One region of the Paenibacillus sp. FSL H8-0079 genome, then DNA from elsewhere that is predicted to be linked to it. Evidence: riboswitches for the same ligand, from Rfam matches in the RefSeq annotation. Region 1 holds a riboswitch; the other holds the start of a gene.
The links. A riboswitch is a leader RNA that binds a small molecule or an ion and turns the genes downstream of it on or off. The one in region 1 is predicted to bind thiamine pyrophosphate.

Region 1 (8,326 bases):
AGCGACAATTCCTGTCCAGCTCGATGCCACCTACAGTCCTGAGTTTATACGAAATGAAACTGGAGAACTGCTCAAGATTGTTTTTTGGAAGGAGGCCAGTGTGAATTGATTAATGCCGCATCCAAGCTATTCGCCGTATTGCTCGCAGTCCTTCTGCTCTATGTGTATCCAGCTGCTGAAACAGCGGATCGGCAGGATGATATAGCACGTATGACGGCGGTTCAGAATGTAACACGTTTTGTCGATGCTGTTCGAACGAAAGGATATATTTCACCTCGAATGTTGGCTGAGTTTGAGGTGAAACTGACCCAGACGGGCAATGTGTATGAGGTGTCGATGGAACATTTACATAAGAAATACGTACCTCACTATACAGATCCGATGGACAATAATAGTTTTACCGGGACCTATGAGGTAGTGCAGGATGGATATTATGCAGCTCAGATTCGAGAAAGACTTTTCCCATCCTCAGGTGTGATACCGGTTGATGATCCTGGCCGAAGATATACGTTGACGACAGGGGATTTTTTCACCGTGACTCTCCAAAATACAAATCGTACACCTTCCATGCTTATTCGTGAATGGTTGAGTAGTACGGCTCAGGCTTCAGCGGTATTTGTCACATACGGAGGTATGGTCCTTAATGAAGATTACTGAGCTATCCATTGTATTCGTACTGATCTTCTTCCCGCTCTTCTGGATCATCTCACTCCATACCCAAGATGCCGAAGAGGCTCAATATCTTGCACATCGATACAGATCTGCACTTCAAACCGCAGTCATGGATGCAGGTGCGGTCATGCATCAGAATGAGAAACAAAATGATGAAGCAGGTTATGATTCAACCAAGTTTGTTAAAGCGGACAAGGAGCTTGCCTTGTTGACATTTACTCAGACGCTGGCTTTGAATATGGGGATTCAGGATGATCCTGCAGCTATTCGAAACATGTTTAATTACATTCCTGCCGTAGTTATTCTGGATTACGACGGCTTTTATATGTTGTCCACAGAAACAGAGTTGACAGGTAACCGTGAAGATTCTTTCCGGCAAGTGTGGAGCCCCAAGAAACCTTATACATACTCAGATTCAAATGGTAGCAGTATTAACTTTACACTGGACGATTACGTATATGCCTATGACGCAAATGCAGGGAAATGGGTTGAGGGATTTCAAAAAGAACTCGCTGCTAGCACTCAAATTCCTTTACTTCAGAATACCAGCGTATTTGAGCAAGTTAGACGAAGCCGAATTGTAAGCACTGTGCAGGATGATCTGGCTGATGTGATTAACCGTCATAATGAGTTTGCCAGAAAGAACGGTATATCCTATACGTTTACGATGCCCCTGATTGCGCAGGAAGATTGGTATAACTCCATTAACGATACAGGGATTATGGCCTTTATCCAGGGTATAGGTGTGGGTGATCAGAAGATCAACAATTATGCGATTGGTGGAGGCAGACTAGTGAAGAAAACGGCCATTGTAGGTGGGATAGATCCTTTAACGGGTATCAAGTACTACTATCCCTCCACATGTGGTAATGGTTACCGTGCCGAAGAGGTGTTCACAGACGCAAGACAAGCAGCTGCACAAGGTTATTTCGAATATAACTGCTCTAATCGGTAGCGTAGCCTGAATGACAAAATCATGGAAGAGGTTCCTGTTATGTTTACATTACTTTCAGAAAAGACGGGACCTGTGCTAGAATAGGGTTTCGGAACAATAACAAAAGTAATGTTAATAGATAGGAGCAACCTCATCTTATGAGTTTATTGTCAGTAGAGAACGTGAGTCACAATTTTGGAGATCGCACGTTATTTAAAAATGTATCGTTTCGCTTACTTGCCGGAGAGCGCGTAGGACTTGTGGGTGCCAATGGTGTAGGTAAATCCACACTAATGAACATCCTTACCGGTAAATTGCTTAAAGACAGTGGAAAAGTCGAATGGACACCTAAGGTCCGTTATGGATATCTGGATCAGCACACGAAGCTTACGCCAGGCAAAACCATCCGTGACGTGCTTAAGGATGCATTCCTTCCGTTGCTTGAATTGGAAAAAGAAATGATGAATATTACGGACCAGATGGCAGATGCAGATCCAGATAAGCTGGAGCAGTTGCTGGAAGAGATGGGCGATATTCAGGAACAACTGGAACAGGGCGATTTTTATCTGATTGACGTAAAAGTGGAAGAGATGGCCAATGGTCTTGGTTTGTCTGCAATTGGCCTTGATCGAGATGTCGCAGCTCTAAGTGGTGGACAACGTACGAAGGTGCTTCTTGCCAAGCTTCTGCTCGAGAAACCTACAGCTCTATTGCTGGATGAGCCGACCAACTATTTGGACGTAGAGCACATTGAATGGTTGTCGCGTTACCTGAAGGACTACCCTCATGCGTTTCTTCTAATCTCCCATGATACGGAATTCATGAATGAAGTCGTAAATGTCATTTATCATTTGGAATTTGCCAAATTAACGCGATATGCAGCGAACTATAACAAGTTCCTGGAGATGGCGGATATGAATAAAGCCCAGCATATTGATGCGTACGAGAAGCAGCAAGAGTACATCAAGAAGCAGGAAGATTTCATTCAGCGTAATAAGGCACGTGCTTCAACTTCAGGTCGAGCGAAGAGCCGGGAGAAGCAGCTGGACAGGATTGAACGTATTGATCGTCCAGATGAGGCGGCCAAACCAACGTTCAAATTCAAGGATGCCCGCGCGAGCAGTAAAACGGTCTTTGAGGGTATTGATTTTGAAATTGGATATACGTATCCTTTACTGCCTAAGATGACAATGACGATTGAACGCGGTGAGAAAATTGCCATCGTAGGTTGTAATGGTGTGGGTAAATCGACACTGCTGAAAACCATCCTGGGAAAAATATCTCCACTCAGTGGAAAGACCTTTTTGGGAGATTATCTCGAAACGGCCTATTTTGAGCAGGAAGTTCGTGCTGGAAATATCACACCGATTGAGGATGTGTGGAATGAGTTTTCACATTTGACCCAGAATGAGGTTAGGGGTCATCTCGCTCGCTGTGGGTTGAAAAATGAGCACATTACTCGTCCGCTTAACATGCTGAGTGGTGGAGAACAAGCCAAGGTTCGTTTATGCAAGCTCTTGATGCGTGAAAGTAACTGGATTCTATTCGATGAGCCGACGAACCATCTGGATGTCACAGCTAAAGCTGAGTTGCAGCGTGCCTTGCAAGAATTCAAGGGAACGGTGTTACTGGTATCTCATGAACCTGATTTCTACGAGGGTTGGGTCACGAAAACATGGAATGTTGAAGAATGGTCTGAGAAAAACTAGACAATTCAAGCAACGCTTAATAGAAATGAACGGTGACAAAAAAATCCGTCTATGGTAATATAGGCTACAACTTCATATGAACACTAGGGGGGCCGCACGATGCGGCTGAGATGGAAGAATGCGATTCCGGACCCTTTGCACCTGATCTGGATCATACCAGCGTAGGGAAGTGGCGCGCTCGTTTCAGTGAATGACGTGAGCAAACGGGAATTCGAAAGAATGACAATCGTCTGCTTAGCGAATTGAAACATGCAGTTCTGTGTATAACGTTATGGCTATAAGTTCCATAGCTGTTTTGCACGAAATGAACTGTATGTATCAGTCAGTCATCTGGTCCAATAATTAATACGCAGCCACTCCCCTACGGGAGTGGCTTTTTTGTGTTTTTTTGTAGCATTCATGGATGGAAGGGGATGAACGGTACGGCAATTTCTCATGAACATGTTCACGGATCATTTGAACTGCATGTTGTATCTACGGGGGCTGGAGATCAAGCATCTTTTGTGAAAGCAGCAAAAGACGTCTGGCCATGGGTGGACTATATTCACATACGAGAGAAACAACTCACATGGCAAGAAAAGGTCGGTTGGGCTGAAAGTCTGCGTGGTGTTGGAGTTCCATCTTGCCGGATCGTCATCAATGGCTCAGAGCTGTCCCCACAAAATGAAATTTATGGTGGTGTGCACTGGGGGCAAGAGGCTATACGTAACTACAACAATGATGGCATAAGCAATGTGTACCGACTTCGTCTGGGTGTATCTGTTCATTCAATAGATGAGGCAAAAATCGCTGAAGAACGGGGAGCTGTTTACCTTTTCTTCGGGCATGTCTACGCAACCAGCAGTAAGCCGGATCTTGAACCAAGAGGATTAAATGCTCTTGCTGAAGTGTGCAGGGGTGTCTCCATTCCTGTCATTGCGATCGGGGGCATTGAACCGGGAAATATTCACGCGATTCGCTCCGCAGGGGCACAGGGAGCCGCCGTGATCTCGAATGTATGGGCGAGTGATTCACCGGATCGGGCCGCTGCATCATTAAGGCAGGCTATCGTTGATACAGAAAGTCTGAGCCGCTGAATCAAGGAGATGAGATGATGAAAGAGATCATTACTGATAGACCGAATAAGATTCATGCCGAAACGATTGTTGTAGGCGGAGGCGTTGTTGGATGTGCCATCGCATATGAACTTGCTTCACGTGGCCAGGATGTATTGTTGGTAGAGCGTTCAGCAATCGCGGTAGGAACTTCGTGCGCAGCGGCTGGAATGCTGGCGGCAGATAGTGAGGATTTTGCTCATCCTTTGATGGCTAAGCTTGCCAGGCAGAGCAGGCAGTTACTTCATGAGCAACAGGTGCTAATGACTACTCTCAGCGAGGTAGAGACTGGTCTGCAACGCCATGGATTCCTAACCCCTTTTCGTTCATACAGTGAATTAAGCAGTTATAAGGACAATCGGAGGTCTGCGTTGTCTACTGATGAGGTGTGGTGGGATCGTTACGCTGTGCAGCAGGAGGCATCATGGCTTAACAGAGATACGTATGGAGCCTACTACAGGCCTTACGAGAGTGAAGTTCTTCCAGTCCATCTAACAAAGGCATACGCCAAATGCGCTCAAGCAATGGGAGCGCGGGTAATGGAGGGCATACAGGATATACGCGTGCAAGTAAACGAATACGGGGTGCAAGGAATCACCACATCGATCGGCGAAATGACCTGTAAACATGTCGTTATAGCGGCTGGATTACAGAGTGAAGATTTGATGAGACATGTGAACCTAAGCTTGCCTGTGTGGTCGGTAAAAGGAGAAATAGCCGCCGTGCAGTTCTCAGCTGAACATGCAGGGTACAGACCTGACAGAACGGTGTACGCAGAAGATATCTATATTGTTCCCAAAGCCAATGGAGAGGTTTGGCTCGGGGCAACCAGTCTGCCAGGCAGAACGGATCTGAATGTTTCTGTACAGGGTGTTCAGAAGCTGTTAACAGCGGCTACCCACTGGGTACCTGGGATGAAAGAAGCACAATTTTTGCGAGCGTGGGCAGGCGTAAGGCCGGCAACTCCGGATGGGCTGCCTTATATAGGTGCTTGCGAAAGTATATCCGGGCTGTTTACCGCCTTTGGACATTTCCGTAACGGTATTTTGCTCAGTGCGATAACTGGCAGATTAATCGCTGAATTGCTCGCGGGCAAAAGCTCAGAAGAACTCGGAATTGAGGCGCTGAGCCCTGAGCGATTAAACAGAAAGGGAGTGGTGCATTGAATATCATCGTTAATGGTCAACGGATGGAGATAGAAGACAGATTGAATCGTGTGGATAAACTGCTCCAATCTTTTGACCTACAAGTCAAGACTGTAGTTGTTGAGCTGAACAGGCATATTTTAACGCGTGAGTATCATGAGACGACGGCATTAAGAGAAGGCGATCGAATCGAGATTGTACATTTTGTAGGAGGCGGTTGATGATGTTGAACATTGGGAAATATACGTTTGAGTCCAGATTGTTGCTCGGAACAGGCAAGTTTTCGGATCTGGAAGTGCAAAGTCAGGCTGTGGAAGCATCTGAAACGGAAGTTTTAACCTTTGCTGTTCGTCGTCTGAATCTGGAGGAGCGTAACCAGAAGCATTTCCTGGATACGTTGGATCTGGACCAATACACGCTTCTTCCGAATACAGCTGGGGCTTCCACTGCGGAAGAGGCGGTGCGAATTGCCGAGCTTGCGCGGGCTTCGGGACTTTGTGATATGATAAAAGTCGAAGTCATTGGAGATGGAATTACGTTGCTCCCAGATCCGATTGAAACGTACAAGGCTTGCGAAATTTTGCTTGAAAAGGGCTTCACTGTATTGCCTTATATTTCGGATGATGTCATTCTGGCCAAAAGGCTGCAACTGCTTGGCGTACATGCTGTAATGCCTGGCGCTTCTCCCATCGGAGCTGGCAGAGGCATCATCAATCCCTATAACCTTGAGATCATCATTGAGCAGGCCGTTGTACCTGTAATTGTGGATGCAGGGTTACGCTCCCCCAAAGATGCTGCTTATGCGATGGAACTTGGTGCGGATGGCGTATTGTTGAACACAGCCGTATCTGGATCAAGAGATCCGGTGAGCATGGCTCAAGCGATGCGAATGGGGGTAGAGGCAGGTAGACTGGCATATGAGGCAGGCATGATTCCTGTGAAGCGTTATGCAGCAGCCAGCAGTCCGGTGGAAGGAATGGTTCATACATGATAGATCAACAATCAACATCTTCCGAGCAGGCCGATCGGTATTCCAGACAGGAACGCTACGCGCCGCTGGGCAAGGAAGGTCAGGTCAGATTGAGCGACAGCAGAGTTTTAATCGTTGGTGCTGGTGCACTGGGAACAGGAATCGCAGAAACGTTAGTTCGTTCAGGAGTCGGTCACATCACGATCGTGGATCGTGATTATGTCGAGTGGAGTAATCTGCAGCGACAGCAATTATATGTAGAACAGGATGCAATTGAACGGATGCCGAAGGCGATGGCGGCGGAAAAACGTTTATCTGCCATTAATTCCACGGTTCATGTGCAAGGGAAAGTGTTGGATGTCAGAGTGGATGAATTGGAAGAACTCATTCAGCATGCAGACTTGATTATGGATGCAACGGATAACTTTGATACCCGACTACTCATTAATGATATGGCACAGAAGCACCGTATTCCCTGGATTTATGGTGGATGCGTGGGCAGTTACGGCATTACCTATACGTTTATGCCTGGAGATACGCCCTGTTTAAATTGTTTGCTGGGTGAAGTCCCTTTGGGGGGAGATACCTGTGATACATCTGGCATTATTCCTCAAGCGGTGCAGATGGTAACGGCGAATCAGACCGCAGAGGCGATGAAGTTGCTTAGCGGCAATACGAATGCTTTGAGACGCAAGTTGTTGTCATTTGACGTGTGGAGGAACGAATACATATCCATCAATGTGGATGGTGCGAAAAAGCAAGACTGTCCTTCCTGCGGAGATTCGGCAACGTATCCATATCTTTCTGCGTCCAATCTGGAGAAAACCGATGTATTATGTGGCAGAGATACGGTTCAGATCCGACCTGCTCGACGCATGAATCTGGATCTTCAACATACGGCGGATCGCCTGGATAGACTTCAGGAAGGTAAAGTGGAATCCAATCCTTTTCTGGTTTCTTTTACAACAGGAGTCCACAGAATGGTCATTTTCCAGGATGGACGTGTACTCGTACACGGAACCAAAGATACAGCGGAAGCACGTACGCTTGTTCACCGCTACTTTGGTTAAAGCAAGAAAGAAGCAAAGTCTGTTCCCTAGAGGGAATGGACTTTTTCATTTTACGGCATGCTAACTGTACCAACCATTGCTGCGAGCAGCGGGACAGAGACAGGCCGGGTGAAAAACAGTGAAAACAGCCATTTTGCTGATTGGAGCAGGAGAACAGGTCAGCCTTATTCAAGACATATTATGTGCCGAAGGGTATGAGGTGCAACGAAAGAAAGAGTCTGAACTAAACCAATCCGTCGAGGATTCGTTATCAAAATTTAACCTGATCATCTTGCTAGACTTGGATGAGGGGGAGGTATATCGGCAACAAGATCAGAAGGCAGAGTTGAAACAATGGATAGGTAAAGGTCAGGTTGTACCTCTACTGGTTATCACGTCAAATGCATCTCCTCAATTCATCGTGGAATGGCTGGATTATGGAGCTAATGATGTAATGGAGGAACCTGTTCACTTGAATGTTATGCTGGCTAGAATACGAAATTTATTGCGTGTTTTCGCGAATGCAACACCAGAGGGCGAAGAAGTTATTGTAGTCCATGATCTTAAAGTGAATTTGCGTTCAAGGCGGGTAAATCGTGGGGGTGAATACCTGACATTAACGCCAAAAGAGTACGAATTGCTAGAATTCTTGGCCCTGCATGTGAATGAAGCATGTACACGGAGTGATATTTTGCGGGAAGTATGGGGATATGAGTATGCCATGGATACCAACGTAGTGGACGTGTATATCAA
Region 2 (8,326 bases), 3.3 Mb from region 1:
GAGGAAGTCGCTGAGCTGTTGGGATTGCCGGAGGGCGTATATCCGGTGTACGGCATGTGCATTGGTGTTGCAGATCAGGAAACGGGAATTCGCCCGCGTCTGCCACTGGATGCAGTTCTGCATCGTAATCGTTATAATGCCGAGCAGAGCATTAAAGGTGTTGAGCAGTATGATGAGACTACGACAGCGTATATGAAAGAACGGACCAATGGAGAACGAACGACCCCATGGTCCGAGCTAATGGCGAAGCGCCTGACTGAGCCAACACGGTTGCAGGTGAGACCGTTCCTGGAAGGCAAAGGATTTTTGAAGCGTTAAGATTTATATATAGATTAGAAGTCAGTCGGTGCGCAGCCGACTGGCTTCTTTGTGCTGAGCTGTAATGTGTTGTGCTGAGTTGGCAGGGCAAGCGAGTGTGCTTGCTTCTACCTAATTTTGAATTAAGTTAAGCCGTAGAAACGCTTCGTATTCTGATAAAAGAGACGGGCGGCCCGCTCAGTTCCCATGCCGGTGATCTCACTCCAAGCCTGAATGACCTGTCTGGTCATGGCCGGGTGTGTCATTCTTCCCTGAAAAGGTCCTTCGAAGGGCCAAGGTCCGTCAGTCTCCGCCATGACTTGTTCCGCTGGATATTGCCGGGCGAGTTCACGAATCTCTTCTTCATACCGAATATCCGGCGTGAAAGAGATGAAATAGCCGTTGTCCGCCATGCGCCTTACGGTTTCGCGAGATCCTTTGAACCAGTGGAAATGAGCACGTCGGAACTGGTATTGCTCCAGTAGATCACAGACGATATCCGCATCTTCGTATACCGCATGAAGGACAAGTGGTTTGTTATGCTTTTTGGCGAGCTGGATGAAACGTTCGAGCAGCTCGATATACCCGCTCTGATCGAAGTGCTGCCCTGCCTGCTCAGCCTCCTGACGGTTGTAATAGGGAAGACCGACTTCTCCTATGGCTGTGGCTTGTCCCATATGCTTCTCGATCCATTGGAAGAACAGATCCATTTCTGCAGTGGAAGGCAGCTCCTGTTCCGGATGGAAACCGAAAGCCGGATAGATGGTGCGTGGATGTTGCTTTGCAAGCTCCAGATTGGCCTGGGCAGAAGAGAGGTTCATGGACACGGCGATGACTGCTTCGACTTGCTGAGACGGGAATGATAGCAGCATCTCACGTTGTTCGTCAGATGTATACTGATCGAAGTGAATGTGAGCATCAATCAATGGTGCAAAAGCTTGAGAATGCACGAGGGAATTCCTCCTTGTGTTCATTTATATTTTAACTATGTTACGTAGAATTTTTTATGGTGGATCACCCATTAAAGGAAAATAATAACTTAAAAACCCGCGCTATCATGATAGGCGGGCTTTCTGCTGTTCTTCTCTCATCCACTGTGCAATCTGCCGTTTACGCTCAAGGAATGCGGATTCCTCCGTAATTTCTTCTCGTCTTGGGCGATCAAAAGGAACATGTACCTCATGCAACACCGTTGCAGGTCGGTTGGATAATACATAGACTCGATCCGCAAGCAGCAATGCTTCTTCGATGTTGTGGGTGATGAACAGCACCGAGCGGCGGTTCTGTTCCCAGATATCGAGCAGCCAGCGCTGCATGTCACTACGTGTCAGTGCATCCAGCGCGCTGAAAGGTTCGTCCAGCAGCATCAGTTCCTGCGGACTGAGCAGGGCACGCAAAAAGGCAGCACGCTGCTGCATTCCGCCCGACAGCATATGAGGATAGGCCTGCTCGAACCCGGCAAGTCCCACGCTGCTTAACCACTTTCGAGCCTCTGCAAGTGCTTCTGCCCGAGGGGGAGCATTTATCGCTACTTCACCAGCAAGTAGTACATTATCTTCAATGGTACGCCATGGGAAAAGAGCGGGCTGTTGAGGCATATAACTAATCTTGCCACGCTGTCCCGTCACATCATGACCATTCATCAGCACTTGCCCTTCCTGTGGCTTCAGCAGACCGCCGACGATATGGAACAGGGTGCTTTTGCCGCAGCCAGAAGGACCAACGATAGCGACAAACTCACCTTGCTCGACAGTCAGGGACAGGCCGTCCAGAACCGATAGCCTACTCCGTCGCTCGCGGAATGATGCATGAACATTAACAACGTCCAGTGCAGGTGGAACCGGAGCAGGAGTAGAATTGGCAGGCCGATCAGGTGTAGCCGGGTGAGGTTTTTCACCGTGCTTTGGCTCCAATGCACTTGCTCCTCGTCCAGGCTGGACTTGTTCGTCCTGTTGCCGATTCATATGATCATCACTTCCTAATATACAGATTACATGCTTTACTACCGCTTCTGTGGTCGCCAGCGTACGAGCAGCTTCTCCAGCAGCGCAATGAACAGGAAGAGCAGCAAGCTGAGCGCGACAATAATCATGATCGCCACGAATAGGCGATCCGTGCGATAAGCTGACTTTTGCAGCATCATATAATAACCAATACCCTTGTCTGCACCAATCCATTCGGCGATGATGGCACCCATCACGCTATAGGTAGCGGCGATTTTGACACCGGAGAACACGGATGGCAGGGCATGGGGGAGCTCCAGCTTCCAGAAGATATGACGACGCTTGGCACCAGCCATGCGCATATAGTTCATCATGGCCGCGTCAGTACGTGTCAGGCCATCCATGGCCGCCACCGCAACGGGGAAGAAGCAGACGAGGATGATGGTAATCAGTTTGGGCAACAGCCCGAATCCGAACCAGATTAACAGGAGCGGCGCGAGCGCGATGGTCGGAATATTTTGACTAAGAATAAGTAAAGGATACAGGGCTGACTTGAGAAAAGGGACCAAATGCAGCACCATAGCAATCAGTAATCCAACCGCGGTGCCAGCAGCGAATCCGATCAGCGTTAATTGAATGGTAGCAGAGGCGTGCATGACAAGTCGCTCGGCCTGTGTTGCCGCTTCGCGGGCGATATCGGACGGTGCGGGCAGCATCCATTTCTCAATATGGAATAGGGAGACGGCTCCCTGCCATATTGCTATAAAGAGAATAACCGCCACAATGGGCGGCCATACGCTTTTGAAATAGGCATGCATTAGCGATATTTCTCCGTCAGGGTATCCATGCTGAAGCCAGAAGGGCTATGGGCAATCTTGATCTGGGAGATGATGCTTGGGCTGCCAGCCTCCACGAGTACCTCGTGCATTTTACGGACAACCTCCAGCAGTTCCTCCAGTTCCCCCTCCATCGTGGTGTCGAGCGCGTTCACCTGATACTTCAGGCCAGATTGCTGAATAACTTCAATGGCGCGATCTACGTAAGGGTAAGAGTTCTCGCCATTTGGCGTTTTCGGAATAACTTGAATGCTAAGTAATGTGCTTGCCATGAGAGATCACGGCTCCTTTCGTGATAAATTGCATGAATTGAACCAGATTTACACTTATAACTTCGATTGCAGTACCCTCTTCCGATCGCTGTTATCCCCAGATTTTTTTTGATTCCCTTTCTCTAAAGGGAAAATCCGGTGATAGCGTATGCTTCCGATGCAGCTTTCTTTCAGAAAGCTTTTAGGAGACCGCTTCGCTTTTTTACGTTATTTCTGTCCTCTCCGTCCTCGTGTAAATATTAAGTTCGTTTTATATGAGAATTTTATTGGGGTAAAAACTCGTTCGTATATGCTTTGCTCACATCGATCTGTTCATCCAGCAGTTTTTTGCTAAACATCCAGTCGGTGTAGTTCTGCCACACTTCCTGTTTTTGTTCTCCCCAGCGTGGGGCGTCATCTGTGTACTTGGGACTGAGCCACTTCTGGCTTGCTAGTACCAATTCCTTGTCCAGATCCGGTACAGCTTTGATCAGAATGTTCGCTGCGTCTTCGGGATGATCAATCGCATATTGATACCCTTCGGAAGTGGCTTTCAGGAATGCTTTCACCAGCTCAGGGTCGTTCTGAATCGTCTGTTCGTTTGTCACGAGGACAGGCGTGTAATAATCCAGTGCATCTGAATAATCTTTCACGTATAACATGTCGATCGGTTCCCCGCGCAGTTCGGCTTCAATACCTGTCCAAGCGTAGAAAATCCACGCGAAATCAATGTCCCGTTTTACTGCAGTGAAAAAGTCAGCGTCACCCATGTTAATGTTTTTTACTTTGGATACATCGGCGCCTTCGCCTTCCATAATGGATTGCATCACGGCTTCTTCCACTGGGGAACCCCAACCGCCATAGGTTTTACCTTCAAAATCTTTCGGCGATTTGATATTCCGATCCGCCGGAGCAGCGAACCCGGATGTATTATGCTGAATAACTGCTGCAATGGAGACGAGTGGGACACCCTGTGTGCGGGCTTGAGTTACACTCTCCTGATAGCTTACACCAAAAGGCACTTCATTCGATGCAACCATCGTATCTGCGCCACCGGCACCTGGTTGAACAATCTCAACATTCAAGCCTGCGGCCTTGTAAAAACCTTGATCCACGGCCGCATACAGGCCGGTATGATTCGTATTCGGTGTCCAGTCGAGCACCACTTTAATATCTTTCAGGGCGAAAGTGTCACCTTCGTTGCTGCTTTCCGTATTGGTGTTGCCGTTCTGTGCTGCCGGGGCAGCTTCTTTGCCGCCACATGCGGCTACCGTCACCAGTAGTACGCATAAGAGCAACAGTCCCATTGTTTTACGCCAATTCATGTTTGATTCTCTCCTTCGGTATGTCCGGCCGATTGGCACGGTGTACTCCTTGGCTTCATATCCAATCATCTTGCATAAATCGACAGATTTATACCAGTTGAGATCTGGATGACGTTATTTTTGAACGTAAGTAAAACGTCCATCGATGTCATTCAAGGAAGCCAGACCGCGTTTAGCGGCAGTTTTTCTTGCCATATCAGGAAGGTGATGCTTCCAAACTTATACTTCTGATAGTAACAAAAAAAGCGCCCCGTATTCCGGGACGCGTGCAGGCGTTAGAGAGGTGGCGTGCAGCCATAGGGCTGTGCCATTTCGATATACTCCGATTCCTACGCTGGCATGATCCAGATCAGGTCTAAGGGTTAGTATCTTGGTGGGATACACTCTCAGCCGGCCAATTCCGACTCCCCTGGGAAACTATGAAGTTACGGGCATTACTAGGTGTTATTATAGGCCAGTGGGTGGAACGTGTCCAGTCAGGAACTGGATAGCGTGCGGTCGAGTGGAGCATGCCATCCATCAAAGGAATTACACAGGTTACTATTGAACCGTCCTAATTGTTCACGCTCTAGCTGATGTACTTAACGTTGGAAGAATTCGATCCATTCTTTCTCCGGACCATAGATGAAGAAATAACGGTAACCGTTAGGCAGTGTAATGATTTCTCCATCGATAAATTCGGCTTCGGTGGCTTGGATGCGTTTGTACTCAGAATCAAGGTCATCCACATGGATGGCAAAATGGTGCACAGTTCCTTCGGCAGGCAGCTTGTCGCTGTACCCTTGAATTAACTCTATTTCAGTCTCATTGCTGCCATTGAAGCCGAGAAAGGCAAGCTGAATGACGCCGTTTGTATGCGTTACCCGGTCTTTCAGTTCCAGTCCAACAACCTCCGTATAGAAACGGAGTGTAGTATCCAGATCACGAACGGCAATGCCGACGTGGTCGATGCGCTTTTGAAAACTCATCGAAGTAATCCCCCTTATGATCCGTGAATGTATTCGGCCAATATTTCCCTTACATAATAAGGAGTATGATAGATTTATAAAACCTAGTTGTCAAGTGGGGATTATTGATATATGCACGTGTGAAATTGAGCTGTAGTAACCATCCAATGATTATGTAGTTCACAGAACGTTCACTTATGTGGGGGTATCCATGATCTCTATAATTGTCAAAGTAAACAGAGAGGATGAGAGAATTGCCAACAAGCAAGAAGGAACAAATTATTTTCGGATTAATGATGTGTACAGGGATGGTCGTGGTCATGATGTTCTTCAATCTATGGCACAGTGGGTTACTCGGCAAGATGTCCCCGCTTGAGATACTGCTTCAATTCATATTATGTTTTGTCATCGCGTTTTTGGTGGAGTCTTTCATTGTTGGCTCTGTGGCGAGAAAGATTGCATTCTCCTTGCCCTTTGACAAGTCCAACAAGATTCTTGGTGTGCTCGCCATGTCATTTTTCATGGTGATTGGCATGGTTCTGATCATGTCCTTGTATGGGATGATTTCGGCTTATCTTGCGAATCAGTTAAGTGGGGGTTCCATATTCCATACGTACCTTCATACGATCGCTCGTAACTTCAGCCTGGCGCTTCCATATCAGTTAATTATTCTGGGACCACTCGTGCGGTATGTATTCGGTAAATTCATTAGGGAAAAGGCTACTGTCGTCGTGTCTTAAAAATGGAATAAGGCATGTTGGTTTCTAAGGTGTTCAGCAATGTCTCGCATTCGAGAAAGTATTTCCTGGGCAATCTTGTGCAAATGAATAAATCGTATTATAGCGTTAACGAATCAAGAACACCTTATTAGGCCAGTTTTTAGGGAATGAAAAATCTAACGAATCTCAGCGGCGTTATTATGCAAAAAAACTGCAACGAGACCTTAAATTTTGATAACTACCTAACAATAAAGTCTCTAGGATTCGTTAGATTTCAAACATGCAGAAATGGATGCGAACAACTTGTGCTAGGTTCGTTAGAACAGAATAACGCTACAAAAAAATGTCCACCGTCAAGTCATGACAGCGGACATCTCGATTTCTTTAATAGGTAATTCTAATTCTTAGGACTGCCTCGACGCATAACGTTAAGTTGCTGGATCGGCCACATGTTTGTTCTGCCATTGATACGTGATCACACTAATGACAAGTAGGCCAACTGCAAAGATGGCAAGCATCCATGCAGACTGATTAACCTCCAAATGATCAAGACTCCATCCCGTCGTCAAAGGTAGAATGGCACCGCCAACTCCACCTGAGGCAATCAAAATGCTGGGCGTGGATTCTTCGGTTCCTGGCAGCAGTTTACTGGCGAAGACAAGGGCAATGGAGAAAATGCCTGACATCGCAAGTCCAAGCAGTAAGATAATGAGAAATGCAGACCAGATTTGGTTTGTAAATGGAAATACCATTAATAAGAGAACAGATGCGAGACAACTGTACAGGACATAGACGCGGTATTGGAATTTCTCTGCGATATACCCGGCGAAGAGTCTTCCCACAGACATGGCAATCCAGAAACAGGTGACGCTAAGCGCTGCTCCGGCTTCCTTCATGTTCATTTTCTCAATCAGGATCGCTGGCATGAAGTTCGCAAGACTCATCTCCGTGCCAACGTATAGGAAGAAGAACAGGACGAATAGTACTAGCAGAGTCAGGTTACGTCCGCGATAGGTTGGGCCGGATGAACTGGCAGGTGCGGTGTGCATCTCACCCGATGTTCCAGCAGAGTGCGTATGTACCGAAGCATGATTTGAACCTCGTCGATCCAGCACCTGGTCTAGCTCACCGAATGATCCTTTCGCCCAGAATATAAAGGTTAGTGCTGCGCAGATCGCAACAACGAGAAAGGAAAGGCGCCAGTATCCGGCAGCAATCAGACCACTGGCAATGAGCGGCATGACCATCGCCCCGATTCCGAATAACACTTCCAGTCGACTCATGGCAACGGCCGTATTGTCTTTGATTGCAGCGATGATAATGGTGCCAATGACAGCTTCAACCATTCCGAATCCAAAGCCGGCTGCGGGTGCGATGACGAACATCCAGCCCCATGGTGGCAACAGCATGTAGGATAATTCTGCAATACAGAGCAACCCTGTGGCGATTAACAGACCTCCCCGTTTACCGAAACGTCTGTTCAGCCATGGGGATAACAATACACCACCTAGGAATCCGGCAAATTGAGCGAAGATCAGCGTTCCGCCTTGGCTATAATCTTTGCCGTAATGTTCAAGTGCAACCGGTAGAATGGAACCGAGTACAACGTGTGCCAGTCCAATCAGGAAATAGGACAGACATCCGATCCACAGTAATTTTTTCATAACGAACTCCTTCTACTTATATACATAAATTGAGAATCAGAATAAAGCGTAATCATGGAGACAAAGTCTATCATAACAGGACATGTCAAGTTGTGCCATGAATTCCTGATCGATACAGAAGGTTGCAATTTGGTCTGACGATCGTATATACTGAGACACAACAATTACAGATCGGACCATGCCGTTGAAGAGCATCCAACTCGGAGGCGTTTTCGCCAGGGGAGCGATATTTCCCCAAGTTAACCGGAACCGCCCGTTATCGCGGACCAAGAGGCTGGAAGCAGGATATCCTGATTCAGCAAGTTGGGTGGCACCGCGAGCAGAGCGCTCCTCGTCCCAAGGGA

Region 2: another riboswitch for thiamine pyrophosphate. It lies ahead of MHI06_RS02100 (ABC transporter substrate-binding protein); the one in region 1 lies ahead of MHI06_RS17105 (thiamine phosphate synthase).

The regions. Positions count from the first base shown of each region.
Region 1 covers NZ_CP150300.1:3,850,522-3,858,847, reverse strand. The annotation lists gene MHI06_RS17125 (hypothetical protein) at 1-109, shown strand, start outside; gene MHI06_RS17120 (hypothetical protein) at 106-657, shown strand; gene MHI06_RS17115 (hypothetical protein) at 644-1,627, shown strand; gene MHI06_RS17110 (ABC-F family ATP-binding cassette domain-containing protein) at 1,765-3,315, shown strand; TPP riboswitch at 3,391-3,500, shown strand; gene MHI06_RS17105 (thiamine phosphate synthase) at 3,729-4,391, shown strand; gene thiO (glycine oxidase ThiO) at 4,406-5,575, shown strand; gene thiS (sulfur carrier protein ThiS) at 5,572-5,775, shown strand; gene MHI06_RS17090 (thiazole synthase) at 5,778-6,545, shown strand; gene MHI06_RS17085 (ThiF family adenylyltransferase) at 6,542-7,594, shown strand; gene MHI06_RS17080 (response regulator transcription factor) at 7,713-8,326, shown strand, end outside.
Region 2 covers NZ_CP150300.1:433,879-442,204, forward strand. The annotation lists gene nfsA (oxygen-insensitive NADPH nitroreductase) at 1-318, shown strand, start outside; gene MHI06_RS02080 (TatD family hydrolase) at 441-1,271, opposite strand; gene MHI06_RS02085 (ABC transporter ATP-binding protein) at 1,353-2,261, opposite strand; gene MHI06_RS02090 (ABC transporter permease) at 2,300-3,058, opposite strand; gene MHI06_RS02095 (thiamine-binding protein) at 3,058-3,348, opposite strand; gene MHI06_RS02100 (ABC transporter substrate-binding protein) at 3,612-4,652, opposite strand; TPP riboswitch at 4,961-5,073, opposite strand; gene MHI06_RS02105 (VOC family protein) at 5,234-5,620, opposite strand; gene MHI06_RS02110 (hypothetical protein) at 5,854-6,339, shown strand; gene MHI06_RS02115 (MFS transporter) at 6,747-7,982, opposite strand.